One region of the Peribacillus sp. ACCC06369 genome, then DNA from elsewhere that is predicted to be linked to it. Evidence: riboswitches for the same ligand, from Rfam matches in the RefSeq annotation. Region 1 holds a riboswitch; the other holds the start of a gene.
What was found. Region 1 has a riboswitch for S-adenosylmethionine ahead of QUF78_RS11850 (Na+/H+ antiporter NhaC family protein). Riboswitches for the same ligand answer to the same signal wherever they lie in the genome.
Positions count from the first base shown of each region.

Region 1 (4,467 bases):
ATCGCTATTTCCGGCATGTCTCCCGGGCCTATCACCACCAATAGTGCCATTCTCGTAGGCTATTCGACTGCTGGATTAGCAGGAGCCATATCATCCGTTCTCGGAATCTTGCTTCCAGCCATTATACTCGTAACCGTTATAGCCACCTTCTTCAGCAAATTGAATCATTATCCAGTTATTCAATCGATGTTTTATGGATTAAGACCCGTTGTCACTAGTTTAATCCTCTTTGCAGCTATCAGCTTTGCACTTTCCAATCATTTGATAGCCCTGAACTTTTCTTGGCATACGATAAGCTTATTACTCGTTTTTGGATTATCGTTATTTGCCCTATTGAAATTACGCTGGCACCCAGCCTATGTCATTATTCTTTCTGGTTTAGTTGGTGTTGTCCTCTATTCATAACGACTAGCTCACACAACCATTATGCGTTGGGTTAATCAATATGAATCGGAATTCTTAAACATTGATAACACTTAAACTGATGGAAGAGCGAGGGTGACATCGCTCTTTTTAATTATTTTTCACCAATGTTTCCATACACCTTACAAAGTAAAACCCTGAATCTAATGATTCAAGGTTTATTTTCATGCTTATTCTCATTATTAAGAAGTACGTTTCTTCGTTTCATTATCTACCGGCTGAAATCGCGGATAACCAATCAAGATGGCTATGACTCCACAAAGGCCAATTAGTATTGGGTAATATGAATACGGCAAGATGCTTATCGGAGAAATATGTGCTACCCCAGCAGCAACAAGCAGTTGTGCCCCATATGGAATTAACCCCTGAATGCAGCATGCAAAAACATCAAGCAAGCTCGCCGATTTACGCAGATCAATCCCATACTTTTCAGCAATATTTTTGGCAAGTGGCCCGGCAATGATAATTGATATCGTGTTATTTGCCGTGGAAAGGTTCGTCAAACCAACAAGCCCGGCAATGCTGAATTCAGCCCCTTTTTTAGTTTTGCTGTTTCTGGTCACGAGGTGGAGAAGATAATCGATACCGCCATTATGCTTGATTACAGCTACCATGCCTGCGATTAAAATGGCCAGGAAAGAGATTTCATACATTCCCGCCATCCCTTCTCCGATTTTTTGAATGACACCCAACGGTTGATAACTTCCATCCGCCAAGCCGATAATTCCGGCAAATACGATTCCGATGGATAGGACCAGGAACACATTGACACCTGCCAATGCAGTGATCAATACACAAAGATATGGAAGGATCTTCACCCAATTATAAGAATGTTGAGCGATGTCTGCTTGTTCACCCATTGTTAAAATTCCAAGGATGACACATGTGATGATGGCCGCAGGTAAAACAATGAAAAAATTCACTTTGAACTTATCCTTCATTTTCGTTCCCTGCGTACGAACTGCAGCGATTGTCGTATCTGAAATGAAGGAAAGGTTATCCCCAAACATCGCACCACCTATAACGGCCGCCATTGAAAAGGCAAGCGAAATATCGGTTTGCTCACTAATTCCCACCCCAATAGGTGCTAGTGCTACAATCGTTCCCATGCTCGTCCCCATGGATAGAGAGATAAAGCAAGCGATGATGAAAATCCCTACCATTAATAGATTTTGCGGAAAAACCGCTAAGGCAAGATTCACCGTAGATTCAACTGCCCCCATGCCATTTGCAACTTCGGCAAAAGCGCCTGCCAAAAGGAAAATGATAACCATTAACATAATATTGGCGTCCCCGGCACCTTTACAGAAGATATCAACCTTATGATTGAGTGTCTCTTTCCGATTCATTGCCAATGCTGCTGCCGATGCAATTGAAATCGCTACAATCACCGGAAAAGAATAAAAATCTTTAGTAATGATTCCGGACCCTATAAATAAAATTAAAAAAACGACAAATGGGATCAATGCCCACGGATTCCCTTTATTGTTTGCACTCATGATGAACACCTCTTTTTATTTTTCCCATGACATGTGTCACAGCACTTATTCTTCTAACATTTTTCGTAAATAACACCTTCATGGAAGCTATAGCTAAAAATACTTTCAGCATAAAAAAGACCTCTTCCATTAAACACAACAAGAAGAGGTCTTTTAATTTATAAAAAACGCTCTCCTTATCTTTCAGGCAAAAATCAGCCTGCTGGATTTGGCACAGCACTCCTATTAAAGTCTGCTGCCGAGACATCTTCGGGCCAGTCCCTCCGTCTCTCTTGATAAGAAGATTTAAATTATATAATGATATTATCAAATGCACCGGTGTCCAAGAGAAAAGAAGCAGGCTGGTAACTTGCTATAACCGCTCCAAGTTTACCTCTGTCCACTCTCGGAAAGTGACATCGAAAGCCCTTTTTGAAAAGCAAATATAAGAGTACAGCATTTTATGTATTTTCGCAAGGTTTAGTTTAAAAGTATTTCAAGTGTGGACCTTAATATTATAAAGGGACTTTTACATGTACAGTAAATAAGGTTTTTGGGTTAATTGTGATATTTGGATAAAAAATTTCGAATAATGTCATTTGTCGGGACGGAACTAAAATAAAAAGAGGTCTAAGGACCTCTTAGCAAATTTGTTGTATTAGGTTTGGTGAATTATTTTTAGTTGAATTCACATCAGTCGATACCTCAAATGCTTCCATTTGTTCAGAATCGAATGGTTTTAAATACTGCTGCAGAAAGGCAGGATCATTAATGGATGGATTCAACCAATCTTTTTCATCTTCAGGTTTAAGGATGACAGGCATGCGGTCATGAATGCTGGTCATTAGCTCATTAGGAACTGTTGTGATAACTGAGCACGAATAGATGTTGATTCCTTCTGGAGATTTCCAGGATTCCCAGAGACCGGCCATTCCAAATGCCGCATGATTTTTAAGCTTTATTCGCATGGGTATTTTTCGCCCGGGTTCCTTCTTCCACTCATAAAATGAATCAGCGATTATCAAGCATCGTTTCTTCTTATACGCATTCTTGAAGCTTGCCTTCTCAGCAATGGTTTCCGCTCTGGCATTGATCATTTTGTAGCCCAGTTTTTCATCTTTTGCCCAGAAAGGAATGAGTCCCCACCGAAGATATCCAAGTCGATTCCTTGCCCCGTCATTAGTGACGGATAGCACGGAGTGGGAAGGTGCAATATTGTAGCTGAATTGGTATTCTTCATCAAAAGGTCCTTGAATATTAAACCGTTCTTTTATTTCTTCAATGTCCGTGAAAAGCGTGAAACGTCCGCACATAATATCGCCTACCGTTTTAAGATTTATTACAGTGTAACAAATGGGACGGGTAGGTACAAATCAGCGTTCTAAAATCCTGATGTCGGTAAATGGTTGATTAAATAATTCGCTGGAAATCAAAAGTGTGCCCAGGACTTCTCTCTCATCTTCAGCTTTAATGATTTCTGACAAAATTAAGGTACTGCCATTCCTGACCGTTACATTATATTCATTCATAGGATCCCCCTCATTAGGCTAGATGGTTGTTATTATAAACCAAAAACCCACAATAATCATTTTTGACCTTTAGTAGAGTCGTAGTTAATCCACTAATGATGAGTCTATATAGGAGTTCACCGCTATTTACATATACATAAAAAAGACTGTCCATGAATGATCACAGACAGTCTGGTCAAAAGGTTTTTCACTTCAACAAATTTTTACTGATGATGATAATCGGGATAGCAAAAAGGTCGATGAGGAATACCTCTTGTTATTGCGTGGGAGTTACCCATAATCCATGTCCATATATTATTTAAAATTCAGCAAAACCTCATTTATTAAATGTGCTGCCAAAGTAACCGTTTTATTATTTTCGTCCAACGAAGGATTCACTTCCGAGATATCAAAGGAGAGGATCTTTTCATTTGATACGACATGCCTAATAATCGCACGGACCAATTTCGGATTAAGTCCAAACGGAGAGGGTGCACTTACCCCAGGTGCGTAGGCTGAATCAATAACGTCCGTACATAATGTAAGAATAATGAAGTCATTTTTCTTAACGAATTCATTAATCCGCTGCTTGGTTTCATCCATTTCGTTCAATGACAAATCTTCTTCCAATATGTAATCGACCTTATTCCTCTCAGCAGTTTCAAACAGGGCCTTCGTATTTCCCTGTTTCTGAATTCCGACACATAAATATCCACAACTTTGATCCTCGTCCAAAATCTGCTTAAACATCGTTCCTGATGAACTTTCTTTTTCATAAGGCCTCATATCAAAGTGAGCATCAATATTAATGATTCCTAACCTAGCCTTTGGTCCAATGTATTTTCTAATCCCAAGATAATGGCCATAAAAGGTTTCATGTCCTCCGCCAAGTATGATAGGAATCGCTTTACTCTCCAATATTTTGGCAACAGCTGATCCCAGTTGAGTTTGGGCAGCCTCCATCTCTGGACCTTCACACGTTACATTTCCAGCATCCAACAGCTCGGTTTGGGAAGATAAATGACATGGTAATTTTGCCAAGGACTTCCTAATGTGAT
Region 1 covers NZ_JAUCEN010000002.1:2,253,972-2,258,438, reverse strand. Annotated here, with positions in the region: gene QUF78_RS11855 (chromate transporter) at 1-405, shown strand, start outside; gene QUF78_RS11850 (Na+/H+ antiporter NhaC family protein) at 606-1,922, opposite strand; SAM riboswitch class I at 2,096-2,204, opposite strand; gene QUF78_RS11845 (SOS response-associated peptidase) at 2,543-3,214, opposite strand; gene QUF78_RS11840 (hypothetical protein) at 3,275-3,430, opposite strand; gene hutG (formimidoylglutamase) at 3,725-4,467, opposite strand, start outside.

Region 2 (4,467 bases), 1.1 Mb from region 1:
TACAAGGGCCGCATCGAAGTCCTTGATTAAATCGTCCGGATTTTCAAGTCCGACAGAGAGACGAAGCAAGCTGTTCGTGATGCCCCGCTTTTCCCTTTCATCAGCAGGCATGGCAGCGTGGGACATTTTGGCCGGGTAGGATAATATCGATTCGACAGCTCCAAGGCTTACGGCAAAAACAGGAAGCTCGACAGAGTTCACGAAAGAGCGGAAGACTTCTTCGCTTTCCAATTCAAATGATAGGACCGCCCCGGCTCCAAGTGACTGGCCTTCCTGGATGGCGTGCTGTGGATGATCTGCTAGGCCGGGATAATACACTTTTTTAACCAAGGGCTGCTTCTTTAAGTAGGCGGCAATCTTTTCTGCCCCTTTTTGGGAGTGCTCCATTCTAACGGACAAGGTCTTCAGACCTCTCATTACTAGCCAGGCGTCCTGGACACCAAGAACCGCTCCAAAGGAGTTTTGGAGGGAACCGAGTCTTACTGCCAATTCAGGATCTTTCACTACAGCAAGTCCAGCTACCACATCACTATGTCCGGATAAAAACTTCGTCGCGCTATGAAGGACAACATCAGCGCCCAGATTCAGTGGTTTCTGTAATGCTGGCGTCAAGAATGTATTATCAACAAAACTTAAGGCCCCGGCTGTTTTTGCGATATCACATACGGCTTTAATATCGGTCACTTTAAGTAATGGATTTGAAGGCGTTTCGATGTATATGGCACTCGTATTTGGCTTAATGGCCGCTTTGACGCTTTCAAGGTCCGTCATGTCAACGAAAGTATGCTCAATATTGAAACGTGTCAAAACACTTGTGACCATCCTGAACGTTCCGCCATACACATCTTCGGAAATGACGATATGGTCTCCGGCAGACAACAGTAGGAAAGCTGTTGAAATGGCTGCCATACCTGATGAAAAGGCAAAACCGTGTGTACCTTCCTCAAGTTCGGCAATGATATCTTCCAGCGCTTCGCGAGTTGGGTTCCCGCTTCTGCTGTAATCATATTTACCGAATTGATCGATATCGGATTGATGGAAAGTGGAAGCGTGCTGAATGGGGACGCTCACACCGCCTGTTGCCGAATCGAATTTATGTTGATTATGGAGTAATTTGGTTTCAAAGCTAAAATCATGATCGGTCATCGTAGTGCCTCCCTTTTTACGTGTGCGAATGCTTGCTGTAAATCCTGAATCAAATCGTCGCTGTCCTCAATGCCGACAGAGAAGCGAAGCAGGCGATTACAAACCCCATTGGCCGTTCTGACTTCAAGCGGTATATCGGCATGTGTTTGTGTAGCAGGATAGGTGATGAAGCTTTCGACCCCTCCAAGGCTTTCTGCAAACGAAATTAATGAGAGTGATTGTAAAAATGGGTTGACCGCCGCTTCTTCAATGATGCGGAAGGAAATCATGCCGCCCCTACCGGGATACAATACGTCCGTAACACAATCATGTTCCGACAAGTAATCTACAAGTACCTTTGCATTCTTTTCATGACGCTCCATCCGCAATGCCAGGGTTTTCATTCCGCGCATCAACAGCCAAGAATCAAAGGGGCTCAAGACAGCACCAGTACCATTATGATGGAAGGCAAGTGCATCACATAATTCCGCGCCGCTGGCCACGATCAGTCCGGCGAGCACATCATTATGACCACCGAGATACTTGGTAGCACTGTGAATCACAATATCCGCTCCAAGCAGGATGGGTTGTTGAATAAGAGGCGTGTAAAAAGTATTATCAACGATTAACAATAAATCAAATCGTTTGGCCAATGCGGCAACGGCGCTAATATCCGTTTGCTGCATAAGAGGGTTAGTGGGAGTTTCAATGAAGATGGCTTTCGTGTGAGGAGTGATGGCTTTTTCGATATCCTCCAAACAACAAGTGTTCACATAGTCACACTGCAACCCCCATTTCTTAAAACCTTGTTCTAACAGACGATATGTACCCCCATAAAGATCTTCGCTGACAATCCATGCATCACCTGATTTAAATAAGGCCAGTATAGTAGAAATGGCTGCCATTCCTGAACTGCAGGCATATCCTTGGTCGCCTTTTTCCAGATCGGCGATGGATCGTTCCAATAGTTGGCGTGTAGGATTACCTGTCCTTGTGTAATCGAATCCAGTCGATTGACCGATTCCTTCGTGGCGAAAAGCAGTTGAAAAGTATACCGGCGGATTGACTGTTCCTGTCGCCGTTTCGCTGCGATTTCCTAATTGAGCAAGATATGTTTCAGTTTTGTACATAGTTTTCACTGCTCCTTTGAGTTATATAAAATAAAAAAAGTCTTCTTTAAGAAGAAGACTTTGATTAAGTAGGGACGAGTCATTCTTCTTATCTTCCAAGTTCACAAACTTGTGGAATTAGCACCTTTTCATTGGTTTGAAACAAATGAAGGTTGCTGAGGTGTCATCGGGCCATTCCCTATACCTCTCTCGATAAGAGTTTAGATTATTCAATTTCTTTTGAATTTACTATAAATACAAAATACTGTCAAGAACAAGTTTGATGGATTTTGCTTCGATGTTCATGACTAGGTCTATTGGAGCCTAGCGGTGTCAACACTTTACGTGTCTAAAAAAGAATATCCGGAATTTTCATGTGGTCAAGGATAATCCTGAATGATCCTGTTGAATTAATTGAATTTTTCAGAAAAAGGGGAGGCTTGGCCGGATATTTTTGCTTTAAAATAATAAAGTTTGTACAATGTAAGGAGAGAGAATAATACGACATTATTCATTTCATATACTTAAGGTCTTCGATGAATAGTGCAAACATAGGAGGAGAACACATGGATTACAGAATCGAACGAGATACGATGGGTGAAGTGAAAGTTCCTGCCGATAAATATTGGGGAGCACAGACCGAGAGAAGCCGTAACAATTTCAAAATTGGTAATGAAAAAATGCCGATTGAATTGGTTCGTGCATTTGCATACGTTAAACAAGCTGCGGCAAAGGTGAACTATGATCTCGGTGATCTTTCGGAAGTTAAAAAGAATGCCATCGTTAAGATTTGCGGCGAAATCCTTGAAGGTACGCTTGATGAACATTTCCCGCTTGTAGTTTGGCAAACGGGAAGCGGGACGCAAAGTAATATGAACGTGAATGAAGTGGTCGCTAACAAAGGGAATGAATGGTTAAAAGAAAATGGTGAATCGGAAACACTTCACCCGAATGATGATGTAAACAAGGCACAAAGCTCCAATGATACTTTCCCGACCGCCATGCATATTGCAGCCTTTATGGAGGTCGCTGAAAAGTTGGTTCCTGCCATCAAAGAACTTCGTGATACATTCGATTCAAAAGAAAAAGAGTTTTGGGATGTCGTGAAGATTGGCCGGACGCATCTTCAAGATGCAACACCACTGACATTAGGACAAGAAATTTCTGGCTGGAAAGCGATGCTTGATAAAGATTTAGCGATGATTGAGGAAAGCAGCCAAAAATTATTGAACCTGGCTCTAGGCGGAACGGCTGTAGGAACAGGAATCAATACAAAAAAAGAATTCCCGGGACTTTCAGCAAAACAAATTGCAGCGGATACAGGACATCCTTTCGTCACATCGGATAATAAGTTCCATGCATTGACAAGCCATAACGAAATCGTTTATGCACACGGTGCTTTGAAAGCATTGGCAGCAGATTTAATGAAAATTGCGAACGATGTCAGATGGCTGGCAAGTGGCCCTAGAAGCGGAATCGGCGAAATAGCCATTCCTGAAAATGAGCCAGGCAGTTCCATCATGCCGGGTAAAGTCAATCCAACACAGAGTGAAGCGCTTACCATGATTGCGACACAAATCGTGGGTAACGATGCTACAATTGGATTTGCAGCAAGCCAAGGTAACTTTGAATTGAACGTATTCAAACCAGTCATCATCTATAACTTCCTTCAAACAGTGAAATTATTGACGGAAGGCATACACTCTTTTAACATTAATTGTGCGGTTGGCATCACTGCAAATGAAGATAAGATCAAAGAAAATGTAGATCGCTCCCTTATGTTGGTAACAGCATTGAACCCGCATATTGGTTATGAAAAAGCAGCCAAGATCGCCAAAACTGCATTCAAGGACAACTCTACCTTAAAAGAAGCGGCATTGAAATTGGAGTTCCTCACGGAAGATGAATTCAAAGCATGGGTCGATCCCGCTAACATGGTTAATAAATAATTCCATAGGAGTGCCCTCCCGCCGGTATTAGGGAGGGTGTTTCCATGTGTTAAAATAATGAAAGCAACAAATACTAGATCATAAGTATCGGGAACAGGAGGAATAACAATGTCTTTATGCCCGCTTTGCAACGGTCTAAGAAAAATTCATGTAAATTGCCCGGAATGCAGCAGCAATCTTGAGGATAAAGGGAAATTCATGGATTACGCTGATGATTACAGTGCTTATATGGATATCGACACACTTAAGCTGAACGACGGATACCCCCAATCCCTTCAAAAAGG
Region 2 covers NZ_JAUCEN010000002.1:1,139,295-1,143,761, forward strand. Annotated here, with positions in the region: gene metC (cystathionine beta-lyase) at 1-1,146, opposite strand, end outside; gene QUF78_RS06370 (methionine biosynthesis PLP-dependent protein) at 1,143-2,255, opposite strand; SAM riboswitch class I at 2,341-2,454, opposite strand; gene fumC (class II fumarate hydratase) at 2,801-4,183, shown strand; gene QUF78_RS06380 (hypothetical protein) at 4,292-4,467, shown strand, end outside.
Region 2: it holds a riboswitch for S-adenosylmethionine, as region 1 does, so the genes downstream of both, QUF78_RS06370 (methionine biosynthesis PLP-dependent protein) here and QUF78_RS11850 (Na+/H+ antiporter NhaC family protein) in region 1, are expected to answer to the same signal.